3 regions of the Rhizobium sp. M1 genome follow, and region 3 is predicted to be linked to each of the others. Evidence: predicted binding sites of a transcription regulator. Region 3 holds the regulator's gene; each other region holds the start of a gene.
What was found. Region 3 encodes HrcA, which represses chaperone genes, less so after heat shock. Its sites were predicted from a motif close to GTTAGCACTCNCNNNNNGNGAGTGCTAAC; they were not measured.
Positions count from the first base shown of each region.

Region 1: a site for HrcA is predicted at 1,166-1,194, ahead of groES (co-chaperone GroES). Genes of this name have one in related genera too.
Region 2: a site for HrcA is predicted at 2,115-2,143, ahead of groES (co-chaperone GroES). Genes of this name have one in related genera too.

Region 1 covers NZ_NWSW01000008.1:75,269-81,769, reverse strand. Annotated here, with positions in the region: gene CO655_RS09430 (DUF2934 domain-containing protein) at 1-159, opposite strand, end outside; gene CO655_RS09425 (hypothetical protein) at 218-574, opposite strand; gene CO655_RS09420 (hypothetical protein) at 658-948, opposite strand; gene groES (co-chaperone GroES) at 1,336-1,650, shown strand; gene groL (chaperonin GroEL) at 1,698-3,326, shown strand; gene CO655_RS09405 (hypothetical protein) at 3,384-3,650, shown strand; gene CO655_RS09400 (FAD-binding and (Fe-S)-binding domain-containing protein) at 3,766-6,501, shown strand, end outside.
Region 2 covers NZ_NWSW01000002.1:44,408-50,908, forward strand. Annotated here, with positions in the region: gene groL (chaperonin GroEL) at 52-1,689, opposite strand; gene groES (co-chaperone GroES) at 1,761-2,057, opposite strand; gene CO655_RS02380 (TIGR01459 family HAD-type hydrolase) at 2,375-3,223, shown strand; gene CO655_RS02385 (bifunctional riboflavin kinase/FAD synthetase) at 3,238-4,221, shown strand; gene ileS (isoleucine--tRNA ligase) at 4,504-6,501, shown strand, end outside.
Region 3 covers NZ_NWSW01000025.1:103,994-110,494, reverse strand. Annotated here, with positions in the region: gene CO655_RS23860 (nucleoside hydrolase) at 1-205, shown strand, start outside; gene grpE (nucleotide exchange factor GrpE) at 248-880, opposite strand; gene hrcA (heat-inducible transcriptional repressor HrcA) at 992-2,080, opposite strand; gene rph (ribonuclease PH) at 2,206-2,925, shown strand; gene CO655_RS23840 (VOC family protein) at 2,922-3,347, shown strand; gene rdgB (RdgB/HAM1 family non-canonical purine NTP pyrophosphatase) at 3,348-3,992, shown strand; gene hemW (radical SAM family heme chaperone HemW) at 4,002-5,204, shown strand; gene CO655_RS23825 (saccharopine dehydrogenase C-terminal domain-containing protein) at 5,265-6,347, opposite strand.

The DNA.
Region 1 (6,501 bases), on a different contig from region 3:
TTGATCGAGCAGGTCCTGCAGCGTCTCATCCTCGTCCTCGCCGGCCAGCTCGTCGCAGGCTTGCATCCAATGACGCAGGTCCGCCCCTTCGGGGCGGCCTTCGGCCTCCCAGATTTCGTAGGCCCGCCGGCGTATCTGTTCGTGTTTGTCTGTGGCCATGATCTTCTCCAGGTCCGACCAGACCTCGCAGTTTGGTTTCGCCTCGAGCGGCCGTGTTTCAAGGCGTGTTGATGGTGGGAAGAAAATCCTCCACCTGCTTGCGCTCAGCCTTTGAAAGCGTCTCCACCCGCTCCTGCCAGAAGCGTTCGGCCGCCGGCGGATCCACCTCCCATTGGCGAACAGTGGTGATGTTGTCGTCGATCTTGGACCGGCGGCGCCCGCCGAGGCTCAGATACTCTTTCGCGAGTTTCAGGCTTGGCGTTTCGGTGCCGCTGTCGCGATCCGATGTCGAACTCGCATTGCGCCGGGCTGCGTCCGATGCATTCTGGCGATAGACCTCGGCCCGTTGCGTGTCGAAGGAACGCGCGTCGTCGGTTCCGCTTTCGGGTGGTGTGTTGGTTTTCGAAGTCGTCATGGATCACCTCTCGATGCTGTGATCCATTAACCTTCGCCAGCTGTGAGAGTTCCGCACGCCGGCGATTGATTTGAGCGGGTCAATCAGTGAACGGCCATGCTTACCATGCGATAAGGGTGCACGGCCTCGAACTGCGAGATCATCGCCGTCGCCTGGAGCAATACGCGCTCGGCATTCTCGGGATCGTCCCGGGCGAGTTCGTCGGCGTTGACGCGGATCGCTTCGGCCATGTTGTTCGACAGTACAGCAAAGTGCATATTGCCCTCGACGAGGGCCTCGCGCGCCGTATCCTCCAGCGTACGAGCGATGTCGACGAAGATTTCCTCGCGTTCCTCGATAGTGAGGTCTTTGATTATATTGGTCTTCTCCTCCATGTCACTCACTCCTAAAAGAACGTGGGCCTAAAAGAACGTGGGCCTAAAAGAACGTGTGACGGTGATCGAGCTCATCGAGCCTCGATCGCCTGAGAGCTAGGAACGCCGAAATCCGGATTCAAGCCGGAGCACAGTTTTGAACGCGTCTTCAAGACGAGGGGACGACCATCGTCATTAGTTCGAACGCAGCAGCCGGTCTTCTGTTCCCCGCAGGGCCATTAGCAGTCGCCGGCAGCGAGTGCTAATTTTTCTGCGCCGCCCCTTGAAATCGAAAAACCATCGAACCAGATCAATCCCGCAAGGCGCGCGACCTTGCACCCACCCGGACCTCGTCATCCGGTCCGGTCTGGCGAACAACGTCATCATTGTTTGTCGATGGAGGAAGACATGTCGTTCCGACCGCTTCATGACCGCATTCTCGTCCGCCGCGTCGATTCCGAGGAAAAGACCAAGGGCGGCATCATCATTCCCGACACCGCCAAGGAAAAGCCGCAGGAAGGCGAGGTCATCGCCGTCGGTCCCGGCGCCCGCAACGATGCCGGCCAGATTCAGGCGCTCGACGTCAAGGTCGGCGATCGCGTCCTGTTCGGCAAGTGGTCCGGCACGGAAATCAAGATCAACGGCGAAGACCTGCTGATCATGAAGGAAAGCGACGTGATGGGTATCATCGAAGCCCAGAGCGAAGGAAAGCAGGCCGCCTGAACCCTCAGGACGTGGTCAATGCTAGCTGCCTATGAAGGAGTGAGGACATGGCTGCTAAAGAAGTCAAATTCAACGTCGAAGCCCGCGAGAAGCTGTTGCGCGGCGTCGACATCCTGGCCAACGCCGTGAAGGTGACCCTTGGCCCGAAGGGCCGTAACGTCGTGATCGACAAGTCCTTCGGCGCGCCGCGTATCACCAAGGACGGCGTTTCGGTCGCCAAGGAAATCGAACTCGAAGACAAGTTCGAGAACATGGGCGCCCAGATGGTCCGCGAAGTCGCTTCGAAGACCAGCGACATCGCCGGCGACGGCACCACGACTGCGACGGTCCTCGCCCAGGCCATCGTCAAGGAGGGCGCCAAGGCCGTTACCTCAGGCATGAACCCGATGGACCTGAAGCGCGGCATCGATCTCGCCGTCGTCGCCATCGTCGCGGAACTGAAGGCCAACGCCCGCAATATCTCCAACAATTCCGAGATCGCCCAGGTCGGCACGATCTCCGCCAATGGCGATGCTGAAATCGGCCGCTTCCTGGCGGAGGCGATGGAAAAGGTCGGCAATGACGGTGTCATCACGGTTGAAGAAGCCAAGACCGCCGACACCGAACTCGAAGTCGTCGAAGGCATGCAGTTCGACCGCGGTTACCTCAGCCCCTATTTCGTCACCAACGCCGACAAGATGCGGGTCGAGTTCGAGGATCCCTATATCCTGATCCACGAGAAGAAGCTCTCGAACCTGCAATCGATGCTGCCGATCCTCGAAGCCGTCGTCCAGTCCGGCAAGCCGCTCCTCATCATCGCCGAAGACGTCGAAGGCGAAGCCCTTGCAACGCTCGTCGTCAACAAGCTGCGCGGCGGCCTGAAGATCGCTGCCGTCAAGGCTCCTGGCTTCGGCGACCGCCGCAAGGCCATGCTCGAAGACATCGCCGTGCTCACTGCCGGCACCGTCATCTCCGAGGACCTGGGCATCAAGCTCGAATCCGTGACACTCGACATGCTCGGCCGCGCCAAGAAAGTGTCGGTCGAGAAGGAAAACACCACGATCGTCGACGGTTCGGGCGCCAAGTCCGACATCGAAGGCCGTGTTGCCCAGATCAAGGCCCAGATCGAAGAAACCACCTCCGACTACGACCGCGAGAAGCTGCAGGAACGCCTCGCCAAGCTCGCCGGCGGGGTTGCCGTCATCCGCGTCGGCGGCTCGACCGAAGTCGAAGTCAAGGAAAAGAAGGACCGTGTCGACGACGCGCTTCACGCAACCCGCGCGGCGGTCGAGGAAGGCATCCTGCCGGGCGGCGGTGTGGCCCTGCTGCGCGCCGTCAAGGCGCTTGAAAAAGTCCAGACCGCCAATGCCGACCAGCGCGTCGGGGTCGACATCGTTCGCCGCGCACTTGAGGCGCCGGCTCGCCAGATCGCCGAGAACGCCGGCGCGGAGGGCTCGGTGGTCGTCGGCAAGCTGCGCGAAAAGACCGACTTCTCTTATGGCTGGAACGCCCAGACGGGTGAATATGGCGACCTCTATGCGCAGGGCGTCATCGATCCGGCCAAGGTCGTTCGCACCGCGCTTCAGGACGCGGCATCCATCGCCGGTCTTCTCGTGACGACGGAAGCCATGATCGCCGAGAAGCCGAAGAAGGATGCCCCTCCGGCAATGCCGGGCGGCCCCGGCATGGATTTCTAACAGATGAAACATCGGCCCGCACGCATCGCCGGGCGGGCTTTTTTCGAGGGAATGAAAATGGTTCAAACGATCGTAAACCGATCGCAGGTGCCGCTGGACTCCCGCGATCTGGCAACCTGCCAGCAGGTCTTCGACAAGCTCAGCGCCGACTACGCGATAGCAAGAGACAGCGCCGAAGCCGAACGAATGGCGAGCATCATCATCGAGCTCTACCGACAGGGCGTGCGCGACCCCAACCACCTGCAGTCGATGGTCGAGGCGGCCCGCGGCCTCTTCGAAGCGGACGGCGCTGTCAACCGGCCGGCGGCCACGCCGACCGGTTGACAGGCCGTTGACGATGCCTTCAGGAGCGGCATATGCCGCTCCTTCCGAAAATCGATTCCGATTTTCGGGCCGATGCGCTAGTGACAAGGCTCGAGTGCATTCTGAAGGTTTCGAAATGATTCCACGCCTCCAGCCGAAGGCTCCCATCCCGCTTCCCGCCCCGGGTTTTTTCCAGCGGCTCGTCGAGGCGGGATTTGACGGCGATATCGAGACCGGTGCGGCGAGCCGGACCGTATTTTCAACCGACAATTCCATCTACCAAGTCGAGCCGACCGGCGTCCTCTTTCCGAGGAGCGTCGGAGACCTGCAGGTTGTGGCGGCGGTGCTGTCGGAATCGACCTTCCGGGAGATAAGCATCGCGCCGCGCGGCGGCGGCACCGGCACGAACGGTCAATCCCTGACATCGGGCGTCGTGGTGGACTGTTCGCGGCATATGAAATCCATTCTCGACATCGACCCTGTCCGAAGGATTGCGCGTGTCCAGGCGGGCGTTGTCAAGGATGAGCTGAACCGGGCCCTGAAGCCCTACGGCCTGTTCTTCGCGCCCGAACTTTCCACTTCCAACCGCGCCACGATCGGCGGCATGATCTCCACCGATGCCTGCGGTCAGGGTTCATGCCTCTACGGCAAGACCAGCAACCACGTTCTCGGATTGCGCATCGTGCTTACGGACGGCTCCGACTTTTGGTCGCGCCCGCTCGACGCGGAGGCGTTCGAGGAGATCGCCGCGCGAGAGAGCCGCGTCGGCGAGATCCACAGGACGGTCGAACGGATCGCCCGGGAAAAACACGAGCAGATCGCCGAGATCTTTCCGAAGCTCAACCGCTACATGACCGGCTACGACCTCGCCCATATCAGGCGTGACGACGGACGCTTCGACCTCAATGCCGTTCTTTGCGGCTCGGAGGGAACGCTGGCGATGATCGCCGAAGCCGAACTCAACCTTCTGCCGATCCCGGCCCATGCGGCGCTGATCAACATCCGCTACGGCGACTTCAACACCGCCTTGGAGGATGCCCGCAACTTGGTGGCGCTGAATGTCGCTTCGGTGGAAACGGTCGACGAGAAAGTTCTCGGCCTCGCGAAAGGCGACATCGTCTGGACCGGCATTGCCCGCTTCTTTCCGGACGATCCGGGCAGCGCGACCAACGGCATCAACATCGCCGAAGTGCTGGCCGACGATGAAGAGGAACTCGAACGCAGGCTTGCGGAGGTGACCGCCGCGCTCGACACGGGCGCGAATGCCCGCCATGCCGGATATACGATCGCCCGGGGCCATGCCGATGTCCAGGCGATCTGGTCGATGCGCAAGCGCGCGGTCGGCCTGCTCGGCAACGTGGAAGGGCCGGTCAGACCCGTCGCTTTCGTCGAGGATACGGCCGTGCCGCCGGAAAACCTGGCGGCCTATATTCGCGAGTTCCGCGCACTACTCGATGGTGCCGGCCTCTCCTACGGCATGTTCGGCCATGTCGATGCCGGCGTCCTGCACGTACGGCCGGCACTGGACCTCACCCGCGCTGATCACGTCCGGCTGGTTCGGGAGGTCAGCGACGCCGTCGTGGCGCTCACCCGCAAATATGGCGGGGTGCTCTGGGGAGAGCATGGCAAGGGCGTGCGTTCGGAATATGTGCCGGAGTTTTTCGGCGACCTTTATCCCAGCCTGCAGGAGATCAAGCGGGCTTTCGATCCCGAGAATCGGCTCAATCCCGGCAAGATCGCAACCCCTTCCGCGGAAGGACTGACGAAAATCGACGATGTTCCGTTGCGCGGAGATATCGACCGCATCATCGGCAACGAGATCCGCGCCGCCTTCGACAACGCCGCCTACTGCAACGGCAACGGCGCCTGCTTCGATTTCGACGAAACGAGCCCGATGTGCCCCTCCTACAAGGCGACGCGCGACCGGCGCTTTTCGCCCAAGGGCCGCGCCGCGCTGATGCGGGAATGGCTGAGGCTGCTGGCCGAGAACGGCATCGATCCCCGCCAGGAGGCGATGCGCCTGCGACGGAGCATTCCGTTCGCCAGCCTGGCGCGGCGCGCCTTCAATTCGCTGAACCCGGCAAACCGCGATGACTTTTCCCACGAGGTGCGCGCGGCGATGGACACGTGCCTGGCCTGCAAGGCCTGCGCGGGGCAGTGTCCGGTGAAGGTCAGTGTGCCGGCCTTCCGCTCGAAATTCCTGGAACTCTATTACGGACGCTACCTCCGCCCGCTGAAGGATCCGCTGGTCGCGGCGATCGAAACCACGCTGCCGCTCGTCCGGCGCATCCGGCCAGCCTATAATATGGTCGTGGGCACGCGCGCCGGCAGAACGATGATGCGTGTCGCCGGGCTGACCTCCCTGCCGCATCTGCCGCGGATCTCGCTCGCCAGGGAAGCCGCCCGCCTCGGCGTGCCGCTTGCGACCGCTCAAACGATCGAAGCTCTGCCGCCGCAGGAACGGCAGCGCAGCGTCGTCTTCGTCGCCGACGCCTTCACCGCCTATTTCGATCCTGAGGTTGCGCTTGCCGCAATCGGGCTCGCCAGGAAAATCGGGCTCACGCCGTTCCTTGCGGCCTCCCACACCAATGGCAAAGCCCTGCATGTTCATGGCTATCTCGGACGCTTCGAGGCGGCGGCCAAGCGGACGGCCCGCTATCTCGAGCGACTGGATGAGACAGGCGTAGCGCTGGTCGGGCTCGATCCATCGATGACGCTCGCCTTTCGCAGCGAATATAAGGGGATATCGAAGGCGAATGTCCTGCTGCCTCAGGAATGGCTGACCGCCAACCTCGACCGGCTGACCGCCTCGCCTTCCGCTGCCGAAGGCAAAAGCTTTCGCTTGATGGCCCATTGCACCGAGCGCACCAAT
Region 2 (6,501 bases), on a different contig from region 3:
CTTAGATGATGGGCGGACTCATGGACGATGCTGTGAAAGGCCGTTGGCCTATCACATCATGTCCATTCCGCCCATGCCGCCCATGCCGCCCGGCATAGCCGGAGCGTCCTTCTTGGGCAGCTCGGCGATCATGGCTTCGGTGGTGATCAGCAGCGATGCGACGGAAGCGGCATCCTGCAGGGCGGTGCGAACGACCTTGACCGGGTCGATGATGCCCATGCCGATCATGTCGCCATATTCGCCGGTCTGGGCGTTGTAACCCCAGTTGTCCTGATCCTTGTCGAGGATCTTGCCGACAACGATCGAGGCTTCGTCGCCTGCGTTCTCAGCGATCTGGCGGGCCGGAGCCTGCAGCGCGCGGCGAACGATGTTGACGCCGGCTTCCTGGTCGTCGTTGATACCCTTGGAGGTGATCTTGACGGAGGAGCGCAGCAGGGCAACGCCGCCGCCCGGTACGATGCCTTCCTGAACGGCAGCGCGCGTCGCGTTGAGGGCGTCGTCGATGCGGTCCTTCTTTTCCTTCACTTCGACTTCCGTCGAGCCGCCGACGCGGATGACGGCAACGCCGCCTGCGAGCTTGGCAAGGCGTTCCTGCAGCTTCTCGCGGTCGTAGTCGGAGGTGGTTTCTTCGATCTGGGCCTTGATCTGGGCAACACGGCCTTCGATGTCGGACTTGGCGCCCGAACCGTCGACGATCGTGGTGTTTTCCTTGGAGATCGAAACCTTCTTGGCACGGCCGAGCATGTCGAGCGTGACGCTCTCGAGCTTGATGCCGAGGTCTTCGGAGATCACGGTGCCGCCCGTCAGGATGGCGATGTCTTCGAGCATGGCCTTGCGGCGGTCGCCGAAGCCAGGAGCCTTGACGGCAGCGATCTTCAGGCCGCCGCGCAGCTTGTTGACGACGAGCGTAGCAAGGGCTTCGCCTTCGACGTCTTCAGCGATGATGAGGAGCGGCTTGCCGGTCTGGACGACGGCTTCGAGAACCGGGAGCATCGACTGCAGGTTCGAGAGCTTCTTCTCGTGGAGGAGAATGAAGACGTCTTCGAGGTCGGCAACCATCTTTTCCGGGTTGGTGACGAAGTAGGGGCTGAGGTAGCCGCGGTCGAACTGCATGCCTTCGACGACTTCGAGTTCGGTTTCGGCGGTCTTGGCTTCTTCAACCGTGATGACGCCTTCGTTGCCGACCTTCTGCATGGCTTCGGCAATGTCGAGGCCAACCTGGCGCTCGCCGTTTGCCGAGATCGTGCCGACCTGTGCGACTTCTTCCGAGGTGTTGATCTTCTTGGCCTTGGCCTGGAGATCCTTGACGACTTCGGCGACGGCGAGATCGATGCCGCGCTTCAGGTCCATCGGGTTCATGCCGGCGGCAACGGCCTTGGCGCCTTCGCGAACGATCGCCTGGGCCAGAACGGTTGCAGTCGTCGTGCCGTCGCCGGCGATGTCGTTGGTCTTCGAAGCAACTTCGCGGACCATCTGGGCGCCCATGTTTTCGAACTTGTCTTCGAGTTCGATTTCCTTGGCGACCGAAACGCCGTCCTTGGTGATGCGCGGCGCGCCGAAGGACTTGTCGATGATGACGTTACGACCCTTCGGGCCGAGCGTGACCTTGACTGCATCGGCGAGAATGTCGACGCCGCGCAGCATCTTTTCGCGCGCGGTGCGGCCAAACTTGATTTCTTTAGCTGCCATGTTTGTGACTCCTGAATTCGAATTGTTCGGGCAAAAACCCGTCAGTCATTTCGGGAAAGCGGATCGGCCAATCAGCCGATGATGCCCATGATGTCGGCTTCCTTCATGATCAGAAGGTCTTCGCCGTTGATCTTGACTTCGGTGCCGGACCACTTGCCGAACAGCACGCGGTCGCCAGCCTTGACGTCGAGTGCGACGACCTTGCCGGACTCGTCACGAGCGCCGGAACCGACGGCGACGATTTCGCCTTCCTGCGGCTTTTCCTTGGCGGTGTCGGGAATGATGATCCCGCCCTTGGTCTTCTCTTCGGACTCGACGCGACGAACGACGACGCGGTCGTGAAGCGGACGGAAATTGGTGCTTGCCATTGTCTAATCCCTCGATCGAATGACATTCGCGGGCCGGAGCGGCCCACATGGATAGGTGTTAGCACTCCCTTGCGGTGAGTGCTAGCGACGTGCATTTAGGGATGGCTCCGAAAGGAGTCAATGAGAGCAATCACGAATTTTTGTGCCGGAATTGTGAAGAGACCGGAGAAATGCCGGAGATTTCGGCCGAACCCTCTGTCGCGGCCGCCGGATTGTCGCGACAAGGCTTTGCGGTGGCTGATGGCGAAGAAAATGCCTTGCCATCCTCCTGCGCCTTTGCAATGTCACCGGTGACTGCAGCAACTCGGGATATTGGAATGGCCAAGCGGATAGAAACCTTCTCTGAGATCACGGATCGCTATGATGTGGTGCTCTGTGATGTCTGGGGCGTCGTTCACAATGGCGTCGATCCGTTCCCCAAGGCTGCCGCGGCCCTTCAGGCCGCCCGCGAGAGCGGCCTCGCCGTCGTCCTCATCACCAACTCGCCGCGGCTTTCCTGGCAGGTCGTCGAGCAGCTGCGTCATATCGGCGTACCCGACAGCGCCTATGACCGGATCGTCACCTCGGGCGACGTCACGCGCGGGCTGATTTCCGAGGGACCGAAGACGGTCTTTCTGCTCGGCCCCGAGCGCGACAAGGCGCTTCTCGAAGGCATCGGCGTCGAGCGGGTGCCATCAGGCGAAGCGCAATCGCTCGTCTGCACCGGCTTTTTCGACGATGAGACCGAGAAGCCGGAAGATTACACCGACATGCTTCTGGATTTTCAGGCGCGCGAGGTGCCGATGATCTGCGCCAATCCAGACCTCGTCGTCGAGCGCGGCCACCGCATCATTCCCTGTGCCGGCGCCATGGCCGCCTATTACGAGCAGCTCGGCGGCAAGACCCGCATCGCCGGCAAACCGCACCGGCCGATTTACGAGGCGACGCTTGCGGCCGCCCGCGAGCTTCGCGGCGATTTCTCCGCCGAGCGCGTGCTGGCGATCGGCGACGGCATGCCGACCGATGTCCGCGGCGCCTTGAATTTTGGCCTCGACCTTCTCTACATCAGCGGCGGGATCCACGCCAAGGAATACACCTTGAACGGCGAAACCGACGAGGCAATCCTCAACGCCTATCTCGAACGGGAAAACGCCGCGCCGAAGTGGTGGATGCCGCGCCTTGCATAAAGAGTAGCCAGCCGATGACCGTCTTCCACCGCAATGAAACCCGCGATCCCTTGCCCGCCCATCTCAAGGGCGGGGTGATCGCCATCGGCAATTTCGACGGTGTGCATCGCGGTCATCAATCGGTGCTGAACCGCGCGCTTGAGATCGCAAGGGCGCGCGGCATTCCCGCTCTTGTGCTGACCTTCGAGCCGCATCCGCGCACGGTCTTCCGGCCGCAGACGCCGGTGTTTCGCTTGACACCGGCGCCGCTCAAGGCCCGCATCCTGGAAACGCTGGGGTTCAACGCCGTCATCGAATATCCCTTCGATTACGAATTCTCGCAGCGCTCGGCTGATGATTTCATCCATTCGATCCTGAAGGATTGGCTCGGCGCCTCCGAAGTCGTCACCGGCTTCGATTTCCATTTCGGCCGCAACCGCGAAGGCGGTCCCGCCTTCCTGATGAATGCCGGCCAGACCTACGGCTTCGGTGTCACCCTGATCGATGCCTTTCGCGACGAAAATGCCGATGTCGTCTCGTCGAGCCATATCCGCACGCTGTTGAAGGAGGGCGAGGTCAGCGAAGTCGCCGGCATGCTGGGCTATCGCTATACGGTGGAGGCCGAGGTGATCGACGGCGAAAAACTCGGCCGGCAGCTTGGCTTTCCCACCGCCAACATGCGCCTGCCGCCGGAGGCCGAGCTTGCCGCCGGCATCTACGCCGTCCGCTTCCGCCGCCAGGACGGAACGCTCCACGACGCGGTCGCAAGCTACGGCCGCCGCCCGACGGTGACGGAAAACGGCGCGCCGCTGCTCGAAACCTATGTCTTCGATTTCAGTGGCGATCTCTACGGCCAGCTCTGCGCCGTCTCCTTCTTCGGCTATCTTAGACCGGAGCTGAAATTCGACGGCCTCGATCCGCTCGTCGCCCAGATCAAGCGCGACGAGGAGGAGGCGCGGGCGCTGCTGGCGGGTGTCAAGCCACTCGGCGAACTCGACCGGAAGCTTTGCTTTTCCTGAGGTCATGGTCAGCGCGACGTCCTTCGAGCGCAAAAACCTCGGCGCCCCGGGGATCGCATCGCAGAATTCTTCTCTTCCTTTTCCGGCGAAAAACGCCTATGAACCGGCCCGATGAGAAAATTTCGGCTGGCGATCACGATGCGAATTATCGGCCCGGCCTTCCGCGCGCGCTAAGCGGCCGGGAGGTCCGGGTTTTCGGCGCTTGGATACAAGCGCTTCCGTCACCAGCTTTTTCATACCCGTTGCGCCCCTTTCTGGGCCGCCAGAAACGATTGTCCCGATATGACCGACACAGCCGAAAAAATCGATTACTCGAAGACCCTCTATCTGCCCGAAACCGATTTCCCGATGCGCGCCGGCCTGCCGCAGAAGGAGCCGGAGCTTGTCAAGCGCTGGCAGGAGATGGATCTCTACAAGAAACTGCGCGCCTCTGCCGCCGGCCGCGAGAAATTCGTCCTGCATGACGGACCGCCCTATGCCAACGGCAACATCCATATCGGCCACGCGCTGAACAAGATCCTCAAGGACGTCATCAACCGTTCGTTCCAGATGCGCGGTTACGACGCCAACTACGTGCCCGGCTGGGATTGCCACGGCCTGCCGATCGAATGGAAGATCGAGGAGGAGAACTATCGCGCCAAGGGCAAGGCCAAGCCGGATCTCAAGGAGCCGGCGGCGATGATCGAGTTCCGCCGCGAGTGCCGCGCCTATGCCGAAAAATGGATCAAGGTCCAGGGCGACGAGTTCCAGCGTCTCGGCATCGTCGGCGATTTCGACAACCCGTATCTGACGATGAATTTTCACGCGGAGAGCCGCATCGCCGGCGAGCTGTTGAAGATCGCCGCAAGCGGCCAGCTCTATCGCGGCTCCAAGCCGATCATGTGGTCGGTGGTCGAACGCACCGCGCTGGCGGAAGCCGAAGTCGAATACCACGACCACGAGAGCGACACGATCTGGGTGAAGTTCCCGGTCGAGCAGCTTGTGGCGCCGGCGAAGGTGGTCGATGGGAAGTTCAAACATAGTGAGCTACTGGTTGGCGCGTCTGTCGTCATCTGGACGACGACGCCCTGGACGATCCCCGGCAACCGGGCGATCGCCTATTCCTCGCGGGTTGCCTACGGCCTCTACGAAGTCACGGCTGCCGAAAATGATTTTGGCCCGCGCCCGGGCGAGAAGCTGATCTTTGCCGATCAGCTGGCTGAGGAATCCTTTGCCAAGGCGAAGCTGCAGTACAAGCGTCTCGCCGACGTTACGGCTGCCGATCTCGCTGCCATCACCTGCGCGCATCCGCTCAAGGGTCTCGGAGGCGGCTATGAATTTGCCGTGCCGTTGCTCGAAGGCGACCACGTCACCGACGATGCCGGTACGGGCTTCGTTCATACGGCGCCGAGCCACGGCCGCGAAGACTTCGATGTCTGGATGGCGCATGCCCGCGAGATCGACGCGCGCGGCATCGACACCAAGATCCCGTTCCCGGTCGACGACGGCGGCTTCTACACATCGGATGCCCCCGGCCTCGAAGGCGGACGCGTCATCGACGACAACGGCAAGAAGGGCGATGCCAACGACCGCGTCATCAAGGCGCTGATCGAGCGCAGCGCGCTCTTTGCCCGCGGCCGCCTGAAGCACCAGTATCCGCATTCCTGGCGCTCCAAGAAGCCGGTCATCTTCCGCAACACGCCGCAGTGGTTCGTCTATATGGACAAGACGCTGCCGGATGGAACGACGCTGCGCAGCCGTGCGCTCACGGCGATCGACGATACCCGCTTCGTGCCGGCTGCCGGCCAGAACCGCCTGCGCGCCATGATCGAACAGCGCCCGGACTGGGTGCTGTCCCGTCAGCGCGCCTGGGGCGTGCCGATCTGCGTCTTCGTCGATGAGCACGGCGCCGTGCTGCAGGACGAGGCCGTCAACCGGCGCATCCTCGATGCTTTCGACGCCGAAGGCGCCGACGCCTGGTTTGCCGAAGGCGCCAAGGAGCGCTTCCTCGGTAACGAGCATGACCCGGCCAAGTGGTCGCAGGTCATGGATATCCTCGACGTCTGGTTCGATTCGGGTTCGACGCACACCTTCACGCTGGAGGACCGCCCGGACCTGAACTGGCCGGCCGACCTCTATCTCGAAGGGTCGGATCAGCATCGCGGCTGGTTCCATTCCTCGCTTTTGGAATCGGCTGCCACCCGCGGCCGCGCGCCTTACGACACCGTCCTCACCCATGGCTTTACCATGGACGAGAAGGGCGAGAAGATGTCGAAGTCGAAGGGCAACGTCACCGCCCCG
Region 3 (6,501 bases):
GGTCGTCGCCTATCTGTTGAAGCCGGAGCTTTTCCAGGGCCGGGACTGCAATGTCGAGATCGAGGTCCGCTCTGAACTCACCGTCGGCATGACCGTCGTCGACTGGTGGCATGTGACGGATCGCAAGCCCAATGCCAAGGTGATGCGCCATGTCGATGCGGACGGTTTCTTCGATCTTCTGATCGAACGCTTCGCCCGCATCTGATCTTTGGTTTTCCTTCTCTCACAAGAGAGAAGGAAAACGACTTCAGGCGTCCTTCTCGTCGAAGACGGAATTGGTTTCGGCTTCGGCCGGCTTCGGGCCGCCCTTGGCGACACCGACCATGGCTGGGCGCAGCACGCGCTCGCCGATGGTGAAGCCCGCCTGCACGACCTGGACGACCGTGTTGTTCGGCACTTCCGGGTTCGGCACCTCGAACATCGCCTGATGGAAATTCGGATCGAACTTCTGGCCGACCGGCTCCAGCTTGCGCACACCATGGCGCTCGAGCGCCGACAGCATGGCACGTTCGGTCATCTCGACACCTTCGATCAGCGTGGTCAGGCCGGCATCGGCAGTGGCCTTGGCCTCCGGAGAGATGGCATCCAGCGCCCGGCGCAGATTATCGGAGACGGCGAGCATATCGCGGGCGAAACCGGCGACGGAATAGGACTTGGCGTCCTTGACCTCGCGCTCGGTGCGGCGGCGCAGATTGTCCATCTCGGCGGCAAGGCGCAGATAGCGGTCGCGCAGGTCGCTGTTTTCGGCTTTCAGAAGCTCAAGCGGGTCTGGCTGGGCGGTCTCTTCCTGCACTGTATCGTTCTCGACGTAGGCGGCGGCGTCGGCTGCGGCATCGGCCGCAGTTGCGTCAGGTCCGTTTTTCGTCGTTTCATCGGTCATGACGGTCTCCGGTTGGTGTCTTCAGATGCGCCCGATATCGAGGTTTGACCGAAAAAAATCAAGTCTGCGTGACAAAGAAGAGAAAATTCCGCGCCTTCTTCGGCGACGTTCTTAAAGCGGATTGCGCGAAAGGCGGGAGACGAGCTGGGCGGTGTAATCCACCATCGGCACGATGCGGGAATAATTGAGCCGCGTCGGGCCGATGACGCCGACGGCGCCGACGATCCGGTCGTCCTCGTCGCGATAGGGCGCGACGATCAGCGACGAGCCGGACAGCGAGAAGAGCTTGTTTTCCGAGCCGATGAAGATGCGCACGCCCGAGCCGCTTTCGGCCAGATTGAGGATCTCAATCAAGCTGTCCTTCTTTTCGAGATCGTCGAACAACATGCGCAGCCGGTCGAGATCCTCGGCGCCGCCAAGGCCTTCGAGCAGGTTGGCGCGGCCGCGAATGATCAGCTGGGCGGGCTTACCCTCATCAGGGCTGCCGGCCCAGACGGCAATGCCGCGCTCGACGAGATCGCGCGACAGCGCATCGAGCTCGTGTCGGACATCGTCCTTGAGCCTGCTCAATTGTTTGCGCAGCTCCGGCAGGGTCTGGCCGGACATGTGCGCATTGAGGAAATTCGCCGCCTCCGTCAGCTGCGAGGAGGTGACGCCGGCCGGCAGCTCGATGATACGGTTTTCCACCTGGTCATGATCGCCGACGAGCACGGCGAGCGCCTTTGTCGGCTCGAGCCGGATGAACTCGACATGCTTCAGCACTGGATCGCTTTTCGAGGTGATGACGAGGCCGGCGCCGCGCGAAATGCCCGACAGCATGCGGCTCGCCTCGTTCATCATCGATTCCACCGGATTGCCGCCGCTTTCCGCCCGCACCTGGCGGTCGATATTGGCGCGGTCCTCGGCGGAGAGATCGCCGACCTGCATGAAGGCATCGACGAAGAAGCGCAGGCCGATCTGGGTCGGCAGCCGGCCGGCGCTGATATGCGGCGAATAGATCAGGCCGAGCTCTTCGAGATCGCTCATGACGTTGCGCACCGAGGCCGGCGACAGCGACATCGGCAGGAGGCGTGACAGATTGCGCGAGCCGAGCGGTTCGCCGCTTTCCAGATACCCTTCGACGATGCGGCGAAAGATTTCCCGGGAGCGCTCGTCCAGCACGGCAACGGCATCCGAAACCGACGTCGACCTGATGCCCATGAACCTCTCGAACCCAAACTGATGATGCTTCCGAAAATATAGTCAAACTCGCCGCCGTGGCAAAAGGGAATTTGCAAATGGGCGCCGCCAATCGTAGAAGCGGTCAGCAACTCCAGGAGATAAGAATGCGGCCTTCAGGCAGAAAAACCGACCAGATGCGCAAGGTCTCGTTCGAGCGCAACTTTTCCAAGCATGCGGAAGGCTCCTGCCTGGTGAAGTTCGGCGATACGCATGTGCTCTGCACCGCAAGCCTCGAGGACAAGACGCCGCCGTGGCTGCGCAATACCGGCAAGGGCTGGGTGACGGCCGAATACGGCATGCTGCCGCGGGCGACCGGCGAACGCATGAAGCGCGAGGCCGCGGCCGGCAAGCAGGGCGGCCGCACCCAGGAAATCCAGCGGCTGATCGGCCGGTCGCTGCGCGCCGTCGTCGATCTGCAGGCGCTCGGCGAACGGCAGATCACCCTCGATTGCGATGTCATCCAGGCCGATGGCGGCACGCGGACCGCATCGATCACCGGCGGTTGGATCGCGCTTTACGATTGCCTGAAATGGATGGAAAGCCGCAACATGATCAAGGTCGACCGGGTCCTGAAGGATCATGTCGCCGCCATCTCCTGCGGCGTCTTCGCCAGCCAGGCGGTGATCGACCTCGATTACCTCGAGGATTCCTCGGCTGAGACCGATGCCAATTTCGTCATGACCGGCGCCGGCGGCATCGTCGAGATCCAGGGCACGGCCGAAGGCACGCCGTTTACCGAAGAGGAATTCACCTCGCTGATGGGTCTTGCCAAGAACGGCATCGGCGAACTCGTCGCCCTGCAGAAGCAGGCGATTGCGGGATGAACCCCATGCTGGAAGGCATGCTGGAAACGGCGCTCTATGCGCGGGATCTCGATGCGGCGGAGGTCTTCTACGAAGACGTTCTCGGACTTGAAAAGATCACCCGTGCGGCCAACCGGCATGTCTTCTTCCGCTGCGGCCCCGGCGTGCTGCTGATCTTCAACCCCGAGGAAACGGTAAAGCCGCCGGCGCCCAATGCCCTGCAGGTGCCGCCGCACGGCACGAGCGGCGAGGGCCATGCCTGCTTCCGGGTCGCCGGCCGCAATATCGATGCGATGGCCGAACGGCTGAAAGCGGCAGGTGTGGCGATCGAATCCGAGGTGCATTGGCCGAACGGCGGCCGCTCGATCTATTTCCGCGATCCGGCCGGCAACAGCCTGGAATGCGCGGAGGCCAAAATCTGGGGCATCGAACAGGATATCTGAATGCGCAAGCTTGAAACGAAGACCATCGTCGTCGCCAGCCACAATGCCGGCAAGATCCGCGAGATCCAGGAACTGATCGGGCCGCTCGGCTTCACCGCCAAATCGGCGGCCGAGCTGAATTTCGTCGAGCCCGACGAGACCGGCACCAGCTTCGAGGAGAATGCGACGATCAAGGCGGTCGCCTCGGCCAGTGCCGCCGGCATGCCGGCGCTGTCGGACGATTCCGGCCTGGTGGTCGACGCGCTCGGCGGCGATCCCGGCGTCTACACCGCCAATTGGGCGGAAAGAGCCGACGGCACGCGTGATTTCGACATGGCGATGGCGAAGGTGGAAAAGGCGCTGCAGGAAGCAGGCGCCACGACGCCTGAACAGCGCACCGCGCGTTTCGTCAGCGTGCTCTGCCTCGCCTGGCCGGACGGGCATACCGAACTCTTCCGCGGCGAAGTGGAGGGCAATGTCGTCTGGCCGCCGCGCGGCACGCAGGGCTTCGGCTACGATCCGGTCTTCCAGCCGGAGGGCTACGGCGTTACCTTCGGCGAGATGAGCGGCGAGGAAAAACACGGCTGGAATTTCGGCAAGCCGCAGGCGCTGTCGCACCGGGCGCGCGCCTTCAAACTCTTCGTCGAAACCTGCCTGGAGGCATAAGATCTGTTCGTGGGCAATTTCGATACGCCAGGCTCCTCGCGCGATGCGACGCTGCTGCCCGATACCGGCGAGCCCGGCTTCGGCGTCTATGTCCATTGGCCCTTCTGCGCGGCGAAGTGTCCCTATTGCGACTTCAACAGCCATGTGCGCCACCAGCCGGTGGATCAGGAGCGCTTTGCCGCCGCCTTCCTGAAGGAGACGGCGGCGGTGCGGGCGATGAGCGGGCCGAAGACGGTGACGAGCATCTTCCTCGGCGGCGGCACACCCTCGCTGATGCAGCCGGAAACGGTTGCCGCCATTCTCGACGGCATTGCCCGGCACTGGCACGTGCCTGATGGTATCGAGATCACCATGGAGGCCAATCCTTCCAGCGTCGAGGCCGAGCGCTTCCGCGGCTACCGGGCGGCCGGCGTCAATCGCGTCTCGCTCGGCGTGCAGGCGCTGAACGACCGGGACCTGAAATTTCTCGGCAGGCTGCATGACGTCGCCGATGCGCTGAAGGCGATCGTCCTCGCGCGCGACATTTTCCCGCGCATGTCCTTCGATCTCATCTATGCCCGGCCGGACCAGACGGTCGAGGACTGGGAAAGGGAGCTGAAGCAGGCGATCGCCTATGCGGTCGATCATCTGTCGCTCTATCAGCTGACCATCGAGGAAGGCACGCCCTTCTACGGCCTGCACAAGGCGGGCAAGCTGATCGTGCCGGATGGCGAGCAATCGGCCGTGCTCTATGAGGCGACGCAGGAGATCACCGCGGGTGAGGGCATGCCCGCCTATGAGGTTTCCAACCACGCCCGGCCGGGTGCGGAAAGCCGGCACAATCTGACCTACTGGCGTTACGGCGATTATGCCGGCATCGGGCCGGGCGCGCAAGGCCGGCTGACGCGCGGCCGCGAAAAAATCGCGACGGCGACCGGGCGCAAGCCGGAAGCCTGGCTCGACATGGTCGAGCGCGACGGCCACGGCATTCTCGACGAGGAGCGGTTAGGCTACGAGGAACAGTCCGACGAATTGCTGCTGATGGGGCTGCGGCTCAGGGAAGGTGTCGATCTCGCCCGCTGGCAGCAGCTTTCCGGCCGCGAGCTCGATCCGAAGCGGGAAGAGTTTCTGCTCGAACATAAATTCATCGAGCGGATCGGCAATTCACGGCTGCGCTGCACACCGGCGGGCATGCTGATCCTCGATTCCGTCGTCGCCGATCTCGCCTGCTGATATCGGACAACGGATTGTTTCCGGCGCGGCGATGACCTTACCGCCGCGCCGAAATCATCTTCAGCCGTGATTGGTAGCACCCGCCTTGAACAGGCTGCCGGTCGGCGTCTTCAGGAACATCTCCAGCGGAATATGCTCCTGATGCAGGAAGCCGGTCGCCGGCAGCAGCCCGTCACGGACCATCTCGATGACGGCGACGACGGAGGCCGACGTCGTCCAGGCGATCGCCGTGCGGCGCGCGCCGGCAATCTCGATCGGATAATAGGCGCGCACGAATTCCTTGCGGCGCAGGCTGCCATTCTCCGTCCCCTCGGCGGCGACGTGGACATAGACGACGTCGTCTTCGACGGGCGGCTTGGCATTGGTCAGAATCTCGCCGGCGAGTGCGCGCTTGTCGCGCATCAGAAGCTCATGGAAGAAGAAGTTCATCAGCTCCATATGGCCGGGATAACGCATGGTCTTGTAGTCGAGATTGTCGATCTTGCCGAGCATGGTGTCGCACATGGTGCCGAGGCCGCCCGAGGTGGTGAAGGCTTCGAGCTTGACGCCGCCGACATAGATGGTCTCGTGCCATTCCATCGGCGAGACCAGCTTGCGCACACCGCCCTCGATGACCTCGCAATCGTTCAGATATTCGTTGACGACGCCTTCCGGCGACCAGTTGAAGGCATAACCGAGAAGGCCGGTCGGATGCTGCGGCAGGGCGCCGACGCGCATGCGGATCGAGCGGCAGCGCTCGAAGCCGTCGGCAAGGCTTGCGCCGACGATGCCGACGAAACCCGGCGCCAAGCCGCATTGCGGCGCCATCAGGCCGCGGGCCGTCTTCGACAGTTCGATGATGAAGTTGGTTGTGGGAACGTCTTCGGTCAGATCGAAATAATGGATGCCGGCAAGATGGGCGGCGCGGGCCAGTTCGATGTTCAGATGGTAAGGAAGGCAGGAGAGCACCGCCTCGACAGTGGAGAGCAGTTCGCCAATCACCTGAGCGTCGGAAATATCGCCGGTGCGGCACTTGAACGGCAGATCGCCCAGCGGCAATTGCGCATCGACGCCGATGACGTCGAAGCCGCCTTCATGCAACAGCGTCGCCGCCAGCCGTCCGACCTTGCCCAGGCCGACAACGGCAATCTTTTTGAAACTCATGCATATCCTCCCACGCGCCCGCTTCGGCGCTTTCATTTTGTCCGATGCGCGCCGCTCCAAATCGGACGTGCACGGCATGGCCGGAGGTATAGAATAAAAAGCTTATAAAGGAAAACGGCCGGAATCGCTCCCGGCCGCCGAATGTCCTCGAAAA